Regions from separate parts of the Gracilibacillus sp. Marseille-QA3620 genome, predicted to be linked through region 1. Evidence: riboswitches for the same ligand, from Rfam matches in the RefSeq annotation. Region 1 holds a riboswitch; each other region holds the start of a gene.
The links. Region 1 has a riboswitch for cobalamin ahead of ACY8DX_RS11510 (anaerobic ribonucleoside triphosphate reductase). Riboswitches for the same ligand answer to the same signal wherever they lie in the genome.

Region 2: linked by a shared signal. The riboswitch ahead of metE (5-methyltetrahydropteroyltriglutamate--homocysteine S-methyltransferase) and the one ahead of ACY8DX_RS11510 (anaerobic ribonucleoside triphosphate reductase) in region 1 are both predicted to bind cobalamin.
Region 3: linked by a shared signal. The riboswitch ahead of ACY8DX_RS17905 (ABC transporter substrate-binding protein) and the one ahead of ACY8DX_RS11510 (anaerobic ribonucleoside triphosphate reductase) in region 1 are both predicted to bind cobalamin.

The regions. Positions count from the first base shown of each region.
Region 1 covers NZ_CM143102.1:2,273,737-2,279,862, reverse strand. The annotation lists gene ACY8DX_RS11525 (HAAS domain-containing protein) at 1-730, opposite strand, end outside; gene ACY8DX_RS11520 (PadR family transcriptional regulator) at 736-1,059, opposite strand; gene ACY8DX_RS11515 (DEAD/DEAH box helicase) at 1,287-3,545, shown strand; cobalamin riboswitch at 3,637-3,817, shown strand; gene ACY8DX_RS11510 (anaerobic ribonucleoside triphosphate reductase) at 3,946-5,832, shown strand; gene nrdG (anaerobic ribonucleoside-triphosphate reductase activating protein) at 5,832-6,126, shown strand, end outside.
Region 2 covers NZ_CM143102.1:3,841,495-3,847,620, forward strand. The annotation lists gene metE (5-methyltetrahydropteroyltriglutamate--homocysteine S-methyltransferase) at 28-2,268, opposite strand; cobalamin riboswitch at 2,446-2,633, opposite strand; gene ACY8DX_RS19350 (DHA2 family efflux MFS transporter permease subunit) at 2,893-4,269, shown strand; gene ACY8DX_RS19355 (flavodoxin) at 4,667-5,167, opposite strand; gene ACY8DX_RS19360 (carboxymuconolactone decarboxylase family protein) at 5,203-5,964, opposite strand.
Region 3 covers NZ_CM143102.1:3,545,412-3,551,537, reverse strand. The annotation lists gene ACY8DX_RS17930 (iron ABC transporter ATP-binding protein) at 1-741, shown strand, start outside; gene ACY8DX_RS17925 (siderophore ABC transporter substrate-binding protein) at 892-1,926, shown strand; gene ACY8DX_RS17920 (antibiotic biosynthesis monooxygenase family protein) at 1,996-2,328, shown strand; gene ACY8DX_RS17915 (polysaccharide deacetylase family protein) at 2,387-3,073, opposite strand; gene ACY8DX_RS17910 (DUF6509 family protein) at 3,227-3,550, shown strand; cobalamin riboswitch at 3,571-3,771, shown strand; gene ACY8DX_RS17905 (ABC transporter substrate-binding protein) at 4,048-5,007, shown strand; gene ACY8DX_RS17900 (TetR/AcrR family transcriptional regulator) at 5,162-5,776, shown strand; gene ACY8DX_RS17895 (acyl-CoA dehydrogenase family protein) at 5,797-6,126, shown strand, end outside.

The sequences.
Region 1 (6,126 bases):
ATATTATAAGCAAATAGACCCCAATGATGCTGTAGGTTGCGGTCATACTGATGACGATTTGAGTTATTTCATCTAATGATGTTTGGGACAGGGCAAGCTCCGGCAGATATAAGGCAAGAAGGGTGACTGGAAGAATAAAGGTCTTTGCCCAGACTGAGAAGAAGATAATAAACCCGAGGAATAGCAGGCCAATCAGGATACTCCCAATAGTTCCGAAGTGAATGACAGGAGATGGATAAAGTAAATCAATGAGTAAAACCCCGCCGATGAATAAGAAATTTAACGTACATGGAAATAAAATCACCAAAAATTCCTTCCACTTTGATAGCTGGCGGCTGGCCGTATAGCGGAGGGCTGCCATCACACCTGCAAAGAAAAGCAGAATGCAAATCATGGTGCCGATGATTGTCAGAAGTCCATAGCTTAATGGGCCATTTATCAGGTCTTTAAATACGAGGTAGGACATTCCTCCGATAATAACCAATGGTATGAATTTCATCCAATCCTTATAATCCGTTTTCATTTCCGCCGAAAGGCTCTGCATATACTCCTTAGGTGATGAACCAATAATTTGTTCAATGGATTTGCCGTTTGATTCGGCTTCATATAAATGATCAGCTAGGTCACGGATGATGTCATCAATCTCTTCATTCTTTTTTCCGCTTGAAAACAGATAGATTTTTAAATCCTCGAGAAATTTAGTGCTTTTCATGGAGAGCTTTTCTTCCATATTGATTACCTATCCTTTCTGATAATAGCATTCACGCTTTTTTCCAGCTGTGCCCATCTTGATAGAAACTCCTCTAACGCTATTTCACCCACGCTCGTTAAGGAATAATATTTCCGCTTCGGTCCAGCAATTGACTCCTTGCGTACCGAAGTGATCAATCCTTCCCTTTGCATTCTCAGCAAGAGGGGGTAAATGGTTCCTTCACTAATGCTGTCAAAGCCGTAGCGGCTTAATTGCTCTGCAATCTCATAACCATAGCATTCCTTCTCCTTTATCATGGCAAGGAGGCAGCCATCCAATATCCCTTTCATCATTTGCGTCTGGGACATTTGTTATCACTCCGATTCTAATCCTTTTAAACAGGTAGCAGGATTATTTATCTTGTATTACAAGGTATAAGATAAGTATAGGATTGTATATCTTGTAAAGCAAGGTATTTTTTTACTTATTTTTAACGATTGAACTGCCCAATTTTGCCTTGTTCCCAGAACATATATTTGTATGGTATAGTAATCGAATTGAGAACAAAATTGATGCGGATAAGAGGATAGGACTAGTGATTACTTCAACTTCTATTTCAACGAAAGAATATATTACCCAATGGCAGGAAGCCCTGTCACAGGAGATAGGCCATTTAAAAAAATATGGCAGCCATAAATATGTACTTATGAATGGGAATCAGATTCAATCAGGCGACACATATACGTATTATTTTGAGACGATGTCACCACTGAAGATTCCCATTGGCACAGTTGCCCGGCTCGAGCGGGATGGGAGCAAATACGATGCTCGTGTGCTGTCGGCTGAGGGAAATACTCTATTAGTTTCTTTGGATCAATCCATTGGGGATCTAATTGATGAGGCCTTTATTTCCCATGATCCATGGGAGCTTTTAGAGCAATTGATTGAACGGTTAGATGATATTAAGAAGAGTAAACGGAAGCGCAGCCGAGTCAAGAGGCTGATGAATCCCGATTTTCCGGATAAGAGGACGCGCACTGATAGCAAAACGGCTGTGCAGGAGCTGTTTCAGCGTTCGAAATACAATCCGGTAACCTTTGTCTGGGGACCGCCGGGAACAGGGAAGACATATACGCTGGCAAGAACAGCTGCAAATAAATATTTTAAGGATAAGAGAGTATTGGTGCTTTCGCACAGTAACCAAGCAGTAGATGTACTGCTTGGGGAGATGGCTGCCTTCATTAAGAAGGCGGATAAGTTTCGTACTGGCGATCTATTGCGCTACGGAAACCAGGCAGGTGACGGGTTATTGATGCATGGAGACATTCTGCCGTCACAATTGCTTGCTGACCAGGATGCAGGTTTGCTGTCTGATAAAGATCGGATTACCGAGGAGAAGCGTCTCTTGAAGAAGGATCTCTCCCAATCGTTCAGTGTCAGGGACTCACAACAGCTTCTAGAGCTTGAACAGAAGCTTGGGCGTATTCTTGACAGAATTCGTAAGCAGGAGATGAAGCTCGTCAAGGAGGCTTCCATTATCGGAACAACGCTTGCAAAGGCGGCCAATGATCCTGTCATATTTGAGCAGGAATATGACCTTGTCATTGTAGATGAGGCGAGCATGGCGTTTATCCCGCAGATTGCCTTTGCCGTAAGTATGGCAAAAAGAGCGATTGTTTGCGGAGATTTCAAACAGCTGCCGCCGATTGCAGCATCAAGGGGGCAGCTTGTTGATACATGGCTGCGGGAGGATATATTCCACCGTGCTGGTGTCGCTGATATTGCGAGCGGCGGCGTATTGCATCCACATCTATTCCTCTTGAAGGAACAAAGAAGGATGCATCCGGATATATCTGCTTTTACGAATCAATATTTATATAATTCCCTTGTCGGAGATCATCCAAGCGTGCAGAAGAGCCGGGAAGAGATTGTGGCCCGGGCGCCGTTCGAACAAGCGGCTTCCATTCTGTTAGATGCGAGCTTTACTGGTGAGCATTGTTTTAGCGGGGGCACCTCAGGGTCAAGGATGAATATCATGCATGCCCTGCTTTCTCTGCAGCTGCTTCATGAAGCCTACCAGGGCGGAAGCAAATCAATCGGGTATGTGACACCATACAGGGCTCAAGCCATCTTGATGGAGAAGCTTCTTCAAGACTTTTATCCGGAGCAGTATGGGGCAGGTGCGTTTATGGCCGCAACTGTGCATCGTTTCCAGGGGAGCGAGAGGGAACTGATGATCTTTGATACGGTCGACTCGTATCCAGAGAGAAGAGCTGGTATGCTCTTAACGGGTAAAGAGAGTGAGCGTCTATTGAATGTGGCAATCACAAGGACAAAAGGCAAGCTTATTCATGTCAGTGATGTGAATTTCTTGAAGAATACGATTCCGAGATATAAAACCTTGCATCAATTCATTGATTTCCAGCTTCAGCACAATAAGACGGTCGGGATGGACCAAATTGGAAAATGGATCAAGCATCCTCATCCAAAGCTTAAATGGATGTATGCCCGCAAACTAGATGATGTGCTGAATGATGTAAAAGAGGCTCAGAGTCAAATTATTCTATCGCTTCCTAATCGCTGTATTTTATCGAAGGAGCTTGCACAAGCACTGACCACAAGACCAGCTCGTGCGAAATTAGCTCTCTATTCAAAAGAGGAGCATCCTTATTTAGACCCGGATCTTCATATACAGGAGGGACCTCCATTCAGCATGATCTGTATTGATCGCCGTTTCTTATGGCTGGGCATCCCGATTGAAGCGAATAGAAATGTTGATCCGCCTTATGTAGCGGTCAGACTCGACTCGGAGGAAACCATCAACTATATCCTGCAACAATTACCACGTGGTTAGGAAAAATATGTCCTTTGCTATTTTCTTTAGATAGTTATATAATCTTATATACAAGATATAGTTTGTGAATAAAAACACAAATACAAGATATTGATTAAGTGCAGTTAAGGCGCCATTTATGGCTTAATAGGGAATTCGGTTAAAATCCGGAACTGTACCCGCAACTGTGAATGCTGATGAAATAAGTAATCCACTGTGAAGAGACTTCATGGGAAGGGCTTAGAGTAAAGGGAAGCATGAGTCAGGAGACCTGCCTTATCGAGCAATCGTTTTGCCTTTATCGGGAGCAATGAAGGTGGATAGTAGCAGCAAATGAAGAGTATATTCATTTTTATGCAAATCCAATCCCATTGCCTGAAGATAGAGGTGATGGGATTTTTTATTTGGGAGGCGTATTGATATGAGTAAGGTGTGTATAGAAAAAACGTTGGCGGAAACTCAGTCTGTTGAGGAATTATTGAGCTCATTTAATGAAATTGTTCATTTGACGAATCCTGAATTAGTCAATGAGAATGCAAATATGAATGCGTCTACTCCAATGGGGCAGATGGGGAAATTCGCCAGTGAGTCTGCACGCTTTTTTGCGAGAGAAAACCTATTATCTGAGGAAGTAAAAAAGGCAATTGAAGCTAATTTGCTTTATCCGCATGATTTGGATTTTATGCCGACGGGGACAACAACCTGCTGTCAAATTCCTCTTGGACAAATGCTTACGAAGGGATTTGACACCGGTCATGGAAGCATGCGTCCGCCTAAGGATATATCAAGTGCAATGGCGCTGGCCTCTATCATATTGCAAGCAAACCAAAATATGCAGCATGGCGGTCAGTCATTCCCGATGTTTGATGCTGATCTTGCTCCATTTGTCCGTAAAACCTATGAGAAGCATGTAAAGCGCTTAGAAGCCTATCCAAGTGATTGGAGCAAAGAAACGATAGAGCAAATCGCTTGGGAGGAAACGGAGAATACCGTATATCAAGCTTGTGAAGCCTTCGTACATAATTGCAATTCCATGCATTCACGCGGGGGCGGACAGGTGCCGTTTGTGTCTGTGAACTATGGAACAGATACAACGAAAGAAGGGCGGATGCTTATTAAAAATCTTTTGCTGGCAACAAAAGCCGGGCTTGGCAATGGGGAAACACCAATCTTCCCAATTCAAATCTTTAAAGTGAAGGAAGGGGTTAACTTCAATGAGAATGACCCTAACTATGACCTTTACTTATTGGCCCTGGAAACGACTGCTGAACGTTTATTCCCGAATTTCAGCTTCATTGACAGCCCGTTTAATAAGCAATATTATGATGGCACACATGAATCAGAGGTAGCCTATATGGGATGCCGTACAAGGGTGATGGGCAATAGACATGGTGTTGAGAACAGTATTGGGCGTGGCAATCTTTCCTTCACATCCATTAACTTAGTTAAGCTGGCGCTCCTGTCCAATACGCTAGAGGATTTCTATCGTCGACTAGATGACATGTGCGATCTTGCCATAGTTCAGCTTTATGAGCGTTATCTATACCAAGCTGCGAAACAAGTGCGTCACTTCCCATTCCTGTATACACAAGGAGTTTGGAAAGGAGCAGAAGAATTAAACGAGGATGATCAGCTTAAGGAAATCCTGAAACAAGGTTCACTCGCGTTCGGATTCATCGGGCTTGCAGAATGTGTGAAAGCCTTGACTGGTTTCCATCATGGTGAAAGTGAAGAATCCTACGAGCTTGCCCTTGATATTATCCGCTTCATGAGGGAGAAGGCGGATAAGGCAGCAGAGACCTATGATTTGAATTATTCCTTAATTGCAACGCCAGCAGAGGGACTTAGCGGAAAATTCGTGAAGAAAGACCGTCTTGAATTCGGCAGTATAAAAGATATTACAGACCGTGAATATTACACAAATTCATTCCATATTCCAGTCCATTTTCCAATCAAGTCACTCGATAAGATCCGTAAGGAAGCGCCATTCCATGCTTACTGTAATGGCGGACATATCACCTATGTGGAAATTGACGGGGACCCTAAGAATAATTTGAAGGCACTCGACCAAATTATTCGTGCGATGGCTCATTACAAAATCGGTTATGGTTCTATTAACCATCCAGTTGACCGTTGCTTAAAATGCAATTATAAAGGGTATATTCAGGATACTTGCCCTCATTGCGGCAATGAGAACGAAGAGGATATTGAACGGATTAGAAGAATCACCGGTTACTTGGTAGGGGATATGAGTAAATGGAACCCGGCTAAACGTGCAGAAGAAAGAAACAGAGTGAAGCACGGATGATGAAGGTGATGAATATCATCCATGACAGCATTGTGGATGGGGAAGGCTTGAGAACAGTTGTGTTTTTTGCGGGCTGCCTTCATTTCTGTAAGGGATGTCATAATCCCTCAAGCTGGAATCGGGAGAATGGTCGAGACATGACCATTGATGATATCTATGAGGAGGTTATGTCCAATCCTCTGACAGATGTTACATTCTCAGGGGGAGAGCCTTTTATGCAGGCCGATGAACTTCAATATCTGGTCATGAGGCTGAAGGAGTCGGGCAAGAACATTTGGATATACAGCGGCTATA
Region 2 (6,126 bases), 1.6 Mb from region 1:
AAGTACAGGGAGCGTCCTTATTATCGGTTAATATTGTCTCATCTTAATAAAGCTTCTCAATTGCTTGGCAGCACTGACCATATGGCGGAGCGAGGCAACCGTTTCCTCCTCCCTCCTTGTCTTCAGCCCGCAATCAGGATTAACCCAGAATTGACTTAGTTCAAGCACCTCGAGGCTATCCTGCATAATTTCAAGCATTTCCTCTGTAGATGGAATACGCGGGCTATGAATATCATACACCCCTAATCCGATTCCCTTTTCATAGGGCGTATGCTGTAAAGATTGAATGAATTCGCCATGGCTTCTTGATGTCTCAATGGAGATTACATCAACATCGAGCGCTTCAATCGGCTTCACAAAATCATGGAAATCACAGTAGCACATATGTGTATGGATTTGCGTTTCATCTTGGACACCTGATGTTGCAAGGCGGAAGGATGGGATTGCCCATGTCAGGTATTCCTGCCAATCCGCCCTTCGAAGGGGCAGTCCTTCTCTTAAAGCCGGTTCGTCCACCTGAATAATAGTAATTCCGGCTTGCTCAAGGCAGTCGATTTCCTTACGAAGGGCAAGGGCAAGCTGATTAGCAACATCCTTGCGCGGGATATCATCTCGGACAAAGGACCAGTTTAAGATAGTCACAGGACCAGTCAGCATTCCCTTCACCGGCTTCTCGGTCATCGCTTGCGCAGCAGCCGTCTCCTTCAAGGTCATCGGCTCAAGCCACTTCACGTCTCCATAAATGATAGGCGGCTTCACGCAGCGAGACCCATAAGAGACCACCCATGCCTTTTCACTCAAGGCAAAGCCATCAAGCTTCTCTCCGAAATATTCAATCATATCTGTCCGTTCAAACTCTCCGTGCACAAGCACATCAAGTTCTAAATCCTCTTGTATGCGAATCCACCGCTCGGTCTCACGTGCAATAAACGCTTCATAGGATTCATCGGAAATAATCTTATCTCGCCAAGCCTTACGCGTTTCCTTCACTTCCTTTGACTGCGGGAAGCTGCCAATGGTTGTCGTCGGGAAAATCGGCAGGTTAAGCTTCTGCGCTTGAATATCTCGGCGAACAGGATAGGGTGAAGATCGTTTAAAGTCCTCTGATTCAAGAGTCACCCCTGTGACAGCCGGCTGCACCGCTCTCCTATTTCCGCCAAGAACTATCCCTGGCTTCTCAAAGTACGTAACAAGCTGATCAATTTCCTTGATTTTCTCATCAGCAAATGCGAGCAGCCCTTTAATATTCCCGTCCATTTTCTGCTCCGTCGAAGCGGATACCGGTACATGCTGCAAACTGCAGGAAGGCTGGACCCATACTTCCGCAGCTTTGAATACTCCAAGGATGGACTGGATCAATTCGGCCTTCTCCACCAAATCAGCCTTCCATATATTGCGCCCATCCACAATACCGATGGCAAGCACCTTTTCAGCGGGGAACCCAAATTGCTTCATGGAGGTCATATTTTGCAGATAGCCGGAAACAAAATCAAGACCAATTCCATCTACAGGGAGATGAATCAACTCCTCATAGACTGATAAACCTTCAAAGTATGTTTGCAGCATAATGTTTCCCGCTGTTTTTTCAGCAGCCAGCTTCTCATAAATCGATTTCACGAAGGCTACTTCCTCTTCATCCAATGTCAGCACCAAGGCTGGCTCCTCAAGCTGCACCCATTCAGCACCCTCCTTAATCAGCTCTGCAATCACCTGGCTGTACAGCGGAATAAGCTGTTCTGCCAATGCCTCCCAATCATCATAGCCCTTTGCAAGTTTGATGAAGGTATACGGCCCAATCATCGTCGGTTTCGTCACAACGCCAAGCTCATCTCTCGCCTCCTTGAACCAATCAAGTAGACGATTGTTCGTTATGTAAAGTTCCTGGCCATCATATTCAGGAACAATATAGTGATAATTTGTGTTGAACCATTTCGTCATTTCACAAGCAACGGCCCCTTTTTCTCCCCTTGCCATGGCATAATAAAGGGAGAGATTCGATAATCTGCTTACATCAGAATAACGGGCTGGAATCATCCCAAACATAAACGCCGTATCGAGCATCCGGTCATACAGCGTGAAATCTCCAACAGTCATGACATCGATTCCAAGCTCCATCTGCCTCTTCAGCCTGGATAAGCGTATTTGCTTCAGCTGATCAAGAAACGTTTCCTCTGATACCTCTCCCCTCCAAAAAGCCTCTAAGCATCTCTTCCATTCCCGATCCTCACCAATATACGGATAACCGATGACTGTGCGTGTCCATTTCATCCTACGAGCTCCTCCCCTTGTATCGTTTTTCAGAAAACATCAAAAGCCCTCTCCCTCCTGGAAGATGGCTGTTAATTGTTCGCAGCATAAAGAAAGGCAAGCATGCCCTAATCCCTATGATTCGTACAGTGTCCGAAACAATCCGGCACGCTTCACCTCCTATTTCCACGTAGGTATTGGTGTGTACTGGAATTGGCAGGTCTCCTGGCTCATCATCAACGCACTTTAATCGCACCTTCCCGCTCAAGTGGCAGTGGTTTTTTGCGATATACTCCGATTTACAGTTGCGGGACAGCGACGGACTTTCACCGTACTTCCCTTTTAAGCCAAACTATTCGTTTGGCACCAATTCTTACACGCTATTCGATTGTGAAATAACAATATAAAGAGACTATACCATAAAAAGGAATTGATTGTTATCTATTTTTTGAATAATCAAAAATAAAGCGTGATACCAAACAGAAGGATTATTGCTCCTATGAAAGGATTCATTTATTATGACACCATATTTATTTTCAGAAAAAGTGCTTATACTAATGTACAAAGCACCTTCACCTGAGCTTAGAGGAGCGTAATCGATTGAATCAAACAATACCGAATCAACATATAAAGCCAGCCCTCATTATGGCCGCTCTGCTTTTATCGGCCTTTACAGGGTTATTGAACGAAACAGCCTTAAATATGGCTTACACAGAAATCATGGCTGATTTCCAAATCTCAACAGCCACCGCACAGTGGCTCACAACAGGATTCTTGCTCGTTATGGGGATTCTTGTCCCTCTATCAGCCTATTTAAATCAAACATATACGACAAGGCAGCTATACATAACCGCCCTCTCCTTGCTTTCACTCGGGACGTTTGTTGCCGCTCTGGCACCAGCCTTCAGTCTGCTTTTGCTTGCTCGTATCATTCAAGCAAGCGGACTCGGAATCTTAATGCCGCTCATGATTAATATTCTCCTATTGATTTTCCCCCCTAAAAGACGTGGGACTGTCATGGGCATTATGAGCCTGGTCATCCTTTGTGGTCCAGCATTCGGGCCGAGCTTTTCCGGGTTTATTACTGAATATTTCACCTGGCATTATATTTTCTGGACAACCTTGCCGATCTTTCTCCTCCTGCTCGCATTCGGCTGGAAGGTCGTGCAAAACGTCACAGTACCAAGGAAACTGAAATTTGATATCCCGTCCTTCCTGCTTTCAAGCCTAGGATTCGGCGGGATCGTCTTCGGCTTCAGCATAGCCGGCGAGGGCAGCGGAGAATTTGTCAGTACAGAGGTCATCCTGCCTATCTTGATTGGTTTCACTGCCCTTATCATCTTCTCCAAACGTCAATTCAAGATTGAGCAGCCTCTCTTGAACCTGCGCGTATTGAAATATCCTATGTATGTATTCGGCCTTTTCGCAGTCTTCGTCGGCCATATGATTATCATGTCTCAGGCCATCCTGCTGCCGATGTTTCTCAAAACAGGACTAGCAATAACGGGATTGATTGCCGGGCTCATCTTACTTCCAGCTGAAGCTTGTAATGGTATCATGTCTGTCGTCATCGGCCGTCTCATGGATAAATATGGACCAAAATGGCTCGTTATTCCGGGATTTGCGCTGCTCATTGTGACAACATTTTTATTTTCAGGTATTTCCCGTGATATCTCGATTGCCGCTTTCATCCTGCTCCATATTGGCTTAATCATCGGTGTCACCATGATCAGCAGTCCATCGCAGACGAACGGCCTAAATCAGCTGCCGCGCAAATATTATCCCGATGGAACCGCCATCGTAAATACCCTCATGCAAATAGCCGGCGCACTCGGCACCGCCGTTTCTGTCAGCCTGCTCACAAAAGGCCAGCACAACTACATGATAAGCGGTGAAGCCGCGGGTGAGAACATCGTCGCCGAAGCCTTGATTGCCGGTGTGCAATATGCCTTCAGTTTCCTTGTCGTCATCACCATTATAGGCTTCGTTGCCTCCCTCTTCATTAAAAGAGTGAACGTTTAGGCCAGGCGGATTGCCTGGCTTTTTGTTTGCTTTCTGACAGATTTCCAGCTGAAAGGAGATGATTTCCTGCAAAAACACCCCGAACTTGTCCATTTTGACTCTTTCTGCTGTAATTGGCCTTCTTTTTCTTTCGCGCGTTTTAAGGGCGAAATCATTTCATTTATGGGCGAAATCTAAGCTTTATGAGCGATAATCCGATAGTATGGGCGAAAATTATTCGGTATGGGCGATAATCATGCGGGATGAGCGATAAACCGAGTGCATAGGCGAAACCATACGCCCTTCGAACTACCCACGAACCAAAACAGCGTCATCAGGGCTGCCTCCTGACAAATCCCCCCTAGCAAAAAGCTCCCTGCTTAAGCAAGCAGAGAGCCTTCCTCATTCTTCAATGAAATCAAACCCGGCGATGACTGATGGTTTCAACCCCAAGTCTGTGCAGCCATTCTTCGATTTTGTACGCACTTGACCCCGCATGTTGTCCATCAATTGCGATACCCTTTAGCACGGTCGCCTCTGGACAGAGCTTCACAATATCCTGTTCACTATGGCCTAAGCCGCTGCCGCCATGAGTACAAAATGGAATGATCCGCTTACCGGAAAAGTCTGTTTCTTCAAGGAATGTGAACATGGCCATCGGCATGGTTCCCATCCAGATAGGGTACCCGATGAACACCACATTATATTGATCCATATTCTCAGGAACAGATGCTAAAAGCGGACGCGCATGGCGGTCATATTCTCTAGTCGCTTCCTCCACACACTCCTCGTAATCATAAGAATAAGAAAAGGCCGGCCGCAGATGAAAGGTATCCGCCCCTGTCTCCTTCGCAATAGTATGAGCAACGGTTTCCGTATTCCCGCTTCGAGTGAAATAAACAATCAATGCTTTCATCATATGTCCATCTCCATTCTCAAATATGTGGTTACGAATTACTGTTCATCAGGCAAAGCCTCATTCAAGCAGCGAATCGCATTCAATGTCCGCGGATAACCGAGATAAGGAAGCAGCTGCACAATGACATCAAATAGCATTTCTTTATCATTGCCGACATTGGCATTTCCTTGAATATGTCCCTTCACCTGCGGCTCACATCCGCCGAGTGAAAGGATCATCGAGAAAGTAAGCAATTCCCTCATTGGCAAATCCAAGCCTTGGCGGGTGTAATAATCTCCAAAGCAATTATCCGATAAAAAGCGCTGAATAGGCAGCTGATTATCCGGGCAATTCCGGTACATCGTTTCAATCGCTTCATCCCCGAAGATTTCCTTCTGCAAGGCAAACCCTTTCTCATAGCGCGTCTCCCTCGTGACCTTTGCCTGCCGCTTCAATGGCAGTTCAATGCCGCGCTTGATTAAGATTTCATTCGTAGAGTCGATGAAATCCACTACTTTAGCAAATCCGCAATAAGGTACCGACTGATAGACAAGCTCCTTTACCTCAATCGGCTTTACGCCGACATTCAAGGCTGCCTCCAGCATGGTCTTGTATTCACTTAAGGTTTGCTGAGCAATCAAGGAAGCAAGGATAACCAGCATTCTTGTCTTTTCATCCAGCTTCCCATGCTCCATCACCTCATCAAAGGCAAAGTTCTCAAAGATCTCTAGCAGCTCAGGGTCGGTGACCTTCCAGGTTGATTGACGTTCCGGAAAGAGCTTTTCATGATTCTTATGCGCAGTTTCACTTATACTCATTGCTTCAGCCTCCAATGACAATCCATGTTTTCATTTCTTCCTGTATAGCAGCATCGATGTCCCAGCTTGTTCAGGACTCCAATACATGCTCAAAATTGAACAAAACTTTATGTCCATAAGTTCATAACTTAACATTTAATCCAACTCAACGAGATTATACTA
Region 3 (6,126 bases), 1.3 Mb from region 1:
AAGAGTTTTGGAAAGAAACCGGTTGTTGAAAATGTGACATTAAAAATACATCCTAGGAAGATTACTTCGTTCATCGGACCAAATGGAGCAGGGAAATCAACTTTATTGTCCATGGTCAGCCGGCTCTTAGATGCGGATACAGGTGAAGTATTTCTAGATCAGGCAGATGTGAAAAAAATGAAGTCTGATGCCTTTGCTAAACGTGTGGCTATTCTAAAGCAATCGAACCATTTGAACATCCGCTTGACTGTGCGGGAGCTTGTATCCTTCGGCCGCTACCCATATTCAAAGGGGCGACTGACAAAAGAGGATGAAAGATTAGTTGACCAAGCATTGGAGTATATGAATTTAGTAGACATGCAAGATAAATTCCTTGATGAATTATCCGGCGGTCAAAAACAGCGGGCCTTTATTTCCATGGTCATTGCACAGGATACAGAATATATCCTGCTTGATGAACCTTTAAATAACCTTGATATGAAGCACTCTGTCCAGATTATGAAAATCCTTCGCAAGCTGGTTGATGAACTTGGAAAGACCGTTGTCATCGTCTTGCATGACATTAACTTTGCTTCTGTCTACTCTGATCGTATTGTTGCATTGAAGGATGGCCGTCTGATCAAGGATGGCCCTGCACATGAAATCATTAATCCAGATGCTTTGCGGGATGTCTATGATATGCATATCCCAGTGCAGGAGCAAAACGGTTGCCGCATTTGTGTCTACTTTAATTCGCATTAAGGCTTTCCCTCTTTTATCATCTAAACGAAAAAATCTAGAAATGCTGGTAAAAAGAGTTGACAGATTTTGAAAGTTCAGTTTAGAATGATAAATGTAAATGAAAATGATAATCATTTTCAATTAAAGATTCTGTTTAGGGGGAAATACAGGATGAAGAAGTGGAAGTTTTTAGCAGCTCTTGCAACACTAACATTAATGTTGTCTGCATGTAACACAAGTGAAGAGTCAACAGGAGGAGATTCCTCTGAGAAAGCTTCACAAACAGAAGGAAATGAGTCTAACTCAGCATTCCCGATGACTGTGCCTTCATTATCAGATTCACGTGAAGATGAAGAAAGCGGAAAAACGACGACATTTGAAGATGTCACTTTAGATAAAATGCCTGAGCGTATTGTAGCGCTTGACTATGGTTTCTTAGATACACTTGATGCTTTAGGGGTTGAAGGAATCGTAGGGGTTGCTGCCGGCGGTGGTAAAGGAAATATGCCGGATCACTTGAAAGAAAAGTATGTAAATGATGATGTAGCTGATGTTGGTACATTGAAACAAATCGAATTTGAAGCAGTAGCAGCAGCAGAGCCGGATGTTATTTTCATCTCAGGCCGTCAAACACCGTACTATGAAGAGCTTAAAGAAATTACGCCAAATGTTGTTTTCATTGGCTCTGACAATGAGAATTACATAGAGGCTGTATACGAAACAGTTGATCTAGCAGCTAAAATCTTTGATAAGAAAGATAAAGCAGAGGAATTAAAAGCAAATCTGCAAGAAAAAGTGGATGCTGTGAAAGAAAAAGCAGCAGGCTATGAAAATGCACTAGTGGCTATGTACAATGACAAGAAAATCTCCGGATTCGACAACGGTAAAGATTCTCGCTTCGCTTATGTTTATAATGACTTTGGATTTAAGCCGGCAACAACTGAAATCGATGCTTCATCACATGGTTCCGATTTCTCTTATGAATCTGTCCTTTCCGTTGACCCAGAGGTGTTGCTCATCATTGACCGTACAGCTTCTGATGTAGAGACAATCAAAAAAGATATTGAAAATGATATCATCAAAAAAACACGTGCTTATAAAGAAGGAAAAATCGTCTATCTTGACGGTGTTAACTGGTACTTCTCAAGCAATGGTGTAACAACAGAAGCAGATAAACTTGATGAAATCTTAAATGAGCTTAAATAATTTCATTAATATGGAGCATGTCTCAAAGGGACATGCTCTTTTTAACTAAATGGGACAGGAGTGAGAATCATGTTTGTACAAATCCGTAAGTGGACAGTGACAGAAGGAAATGCAGACAAGATACTTGAGCGCTTTAAGAAAAAGCCTGGACAAGGACCATCCTTAGTGGAACAGCGTGAAGGATTCATCGGGCGTGAGCTGTTAGTGAAGAAAGCAGCACGCGGGGAAGAGGAAGTGGTTATGCTGGTTCGATGGGAATCAGAGGAAGCATGGAAGGCCTGGGAGAAGAGCCCTGAGCATATCGCAGGCCATAAGGCGAAAATCAAGGAGCATGGCGGAAAGCCGCCAAAGCCTGATTATGTTATCAATATGGAGCACGGAAAATACCTGGTCGTTGAATAAGACGAGTGAACAAAAAGCCCATCCCTAATAAAATGTGAGATGGGCTTTTTGTTCGTCTTTAAAACTCAAGAGGAGGTGTTGTCTCATCCATCACCTTAAATGTGTAGCCTTTATGCTTCAAACGGCGGATAATTTCAGGCAGTCCATCTACAACGGTTGTATTCCCATTGAAATCATGGAGCAGGATATATAAATTTTCTTGTCCATTGATTGAATTCATAATCCCAGCTGTAATTTTCTTTTCGGGAACCGGAGGGTTAATCGCATCATTTGCATCACAATTCCAATCAAAAAATACATAACCGCGTTTCTTGCCTTCCTCCTTAAGGATTGGCATCAAATTAGTACCGGCATATTGCCGGTTGATGTAATTATTTGAACCGCCGGGAAAGCGTAATATATTTGGAGAGGAACCGACTTCTTTCTTCAAGAATTCCTCCAGCCGTTCAATATCCGCATAGAAAGATGCCTTTGACCGGTAAATAGATGAATACTTGTGCGAATAGGAATGAAGTCCAAGAGCATGACCACGTTTCACCATTTCCTTGTATAAATAATGGTGTGATTTTTCTTTCGTACCGGTAACGAAGAAAGTTGCCTTCACATCATGGAGATCAAGGATATCCATGATTGGTTCAGTGATATTGGATGGGCCGTCATCAAAGCTTAAATAGGCTGTTTTGGCAAGAGCTTCATTTGGAAGCAGAAGAAGAGCTAATAAGGAAAGTACAATTAATTTTCGCATTTTGTTCTCCTAAGTCATCAGGGTTTCTCGAATAGTTTAGGGAAAATGCATGAAGAATATGCAGAAATGATTAATGCATAGAAACAAAAAGTGGTTAAAATGTCGAACAAATATGTATAATATGAAATAGTTATGGATGAAAGGTTTGATTGAATGTTAAAGATTGAAGGCTATACAGTGGAAAGATTGGACGATCCATTTGGAATTTTAACCGGCGAACGGTATGAATTCTTTCTTGAGCTCGATGTTCCGGAGGATGATGAATTATATAGCGAGAACGGTGTTATGCTGCGCGTTATTTTCTTAAAGGATGAAGAGAAGGAACGAATCAGCAAATATGAATTCATTGAAAATGAAACGAAAAATGTGCTCGACTTTGAATTAGAAGAAGACGAAGAGACAGCTGTCCTTACTTTTTGCCGAGAGCATTATGATGCAGAAGAGGATGATTCGGCTATTGAGAATTTATCCAATTGAGGATATGATTAGAGATACAACCATATAATCCGTAATAGAGTGCCTTGATGAAAACAAGGATAATAGGGAAACCGGTGCAAGTCCGGTGCAGCCCCCGCTACTGTAAACGCATATAAACTGATTCACTCATGCCACTGGTTCATTATTGAATACGGGAAGGCGGAATCAGGTTAAACAAGATAAGCGTAAGCCAGGAAACCTGCTCTATGTACTTGAATTCTATTTTTCGGTGGGAAGAATAGGGCGACTGATTCTATGCTTCTATTACTGGAATGCCGCCTTAGCTTCGTATTGAAGCTAAGGCTTTTTATGTGGCTGAAGATTTGATTCCGCATTAACAGACAGAAAGGGCTCCACGGCTAAAAGCGCAAAGGAAAATCGAGGAGCATAAGAACCATTGTCCGTAAATGCCGGATTGCTTAAACTAACTGTCATTGAGGTTTAGAAATCCTCGATGATGGAAGTTTCACTTTAGAGGAGGGGAATTATTCGTGTTAATGAAGAAGAGATTTGCCGGTATATTGGCCTTCTTGATGGCCTTATCCATTGTTCTTACTGCTTGCGGCGGTACATCAGAGAATGAAAACGAGAGCAAGAACTCCAGTGAAAGTACAGAAAGCGCATTTCCAGTAACGGTGAAGGATGGAACAGGAGAAGAGATTACGATCAAAGATAAGCCTGAGCGTATTGTCTCCTTGCTTCCGAGCAATACTGAAACAGCGTATGCATTAGGGCTTGAGGATGAAATTGTCGGGGTATCTGATTATGATAATTATCCTGAGTCTGTTTCTGAGAAAACAAAGCTAGGCGGCATTGAGGTGAATGTGGAGAAATTATTGGAGCTTAATCCTGATCTTGCTTTATTTTCAGCCTCTCAAGGGACAAATGATAAAGATATCATACAACAGCTTCAATCAGCTGGGATAGATGTCGTTGTTGTCCCAGATGCAAATTCTATTGAAGGTGCCTATGAGACAATGGAGCTGATTGCAAAGGCAACTGGTAAAGAGGCGGAAGGCGAAGAAATCATCGCTGAAATGAAAGAAGAGATAGCAGCCATTAAAGAGAAAGCGGCTGAGGTGAAGGAAACGAAGAAGGTATGGATTGAAGTATCGGCCTCACCGGATTTATATACAACGGGAAGCGGCACATTTATGAACGAAATGCTCGAGATCATTGGGGCAGAAAATATTGCAGCCGACCAAGAAGGCTGGGTAACGATGAGTGAGGAAACGGTCATTGAAAGGGATCCTGATGTTATCATCACTACATATGGTTATTATATCGATAATCCACAAGAGCAGGTTTACGCTAGAAGCGGCTGGTCTGAAGTAAATGCTGTGAAGAAGAAGGAAGTTTATGATGTGAACAGCGATACGGTCACGAGACCAGGTCCTCGCTTAATTGATGGATTAAAGGAGATTGCGAAGGCAGTCTACCCGGATGTGTATAAATAAGATAAAAGAGTTGGAAGGCTTTCATTAAGAAAGCTGTCCAGCTCTTTTTTTGTCGAAAACTATTATTTAAATTTTCTGTTAATTTTATTGAAAAGTCCCAATTACTGGGTTAAGATAGTACCAATACGTACTCGTACTCTCATAACAGAATGGAATGATCAAGATGCTGCTAATGAAGGAACTTCCGAAAGAAGCGAAGGATAAGATGCTGTATTCTGCCTTAAAGCTCTTTGCTTTAAAGGGTTTTAAGAATACCTCTGTTCTCGAGATTGTTGAAGCTGCCCATGTATCCAAAACGACCTTCTATCAGCAATTTTCGAGCAAGGAAGCATTAGTTGTGGCTCTTTGCCAGGATTTAATTGATGAAATCGCCTTGGAAATCAAAAAGGCAGCTGTGCAAGAGCCGAGAGTTGGCTATAAAGCGTATGCCGGTATTTATCGCTATTTGCAAATCTGCTTTACCAATCCTGCTGTGGCTCATTTTATCCTGCTTGAATCAGTTGGTATTTCTGAGGAGGTGGAGGTAGTCAGGCGTGAAGCGATGCAAAGCTTTGCTGACCTGATTTTTGTCTTTGCCTATCAAGAGTTTTCAGAACAGGTGAGAGAGGAAGAAATCCGCATTATCTCGCAGGCAATGGTAGGCGCCATTAATGAGGTGGTGATTCGCCATGTGAAGGAGACAACTAGTGACCTTCATATAGAGGAAATGGCCAGATTGTTGAACAGGCTTGTCATAGGCGCGTTCGTCAATCTATCGAACGATCACTAATATGTGAGGAGGGATTTGGCTTGGTTTCATTCAAACCGAGTGAGGAGGAAGCCGCATTTATTCAAGTGGCGCGAGATTTTGCCCTGAAAATGATTCGGCCGGCCGCAAGAGAAATGGAAAAGAATCGTAAGGTCAGTGAGGAAATCATCAAGAAGCTGCAAGAAATTGGCCTGGATACCCTTGAATTGCCGGAAAGCTTTGGTGGATTAGAGCTTCCTGTCCTCTCGCAGGTACAGATTTTGGAGGCATTAGCTTATGGGGATTTAGACATCGTACAGGGACTTCCAGGAGCAGGGGAGTCAGGGGCCTTTATAAGAGAAGCGGAGAAACATCCTGCTTTTGCTGCCTAT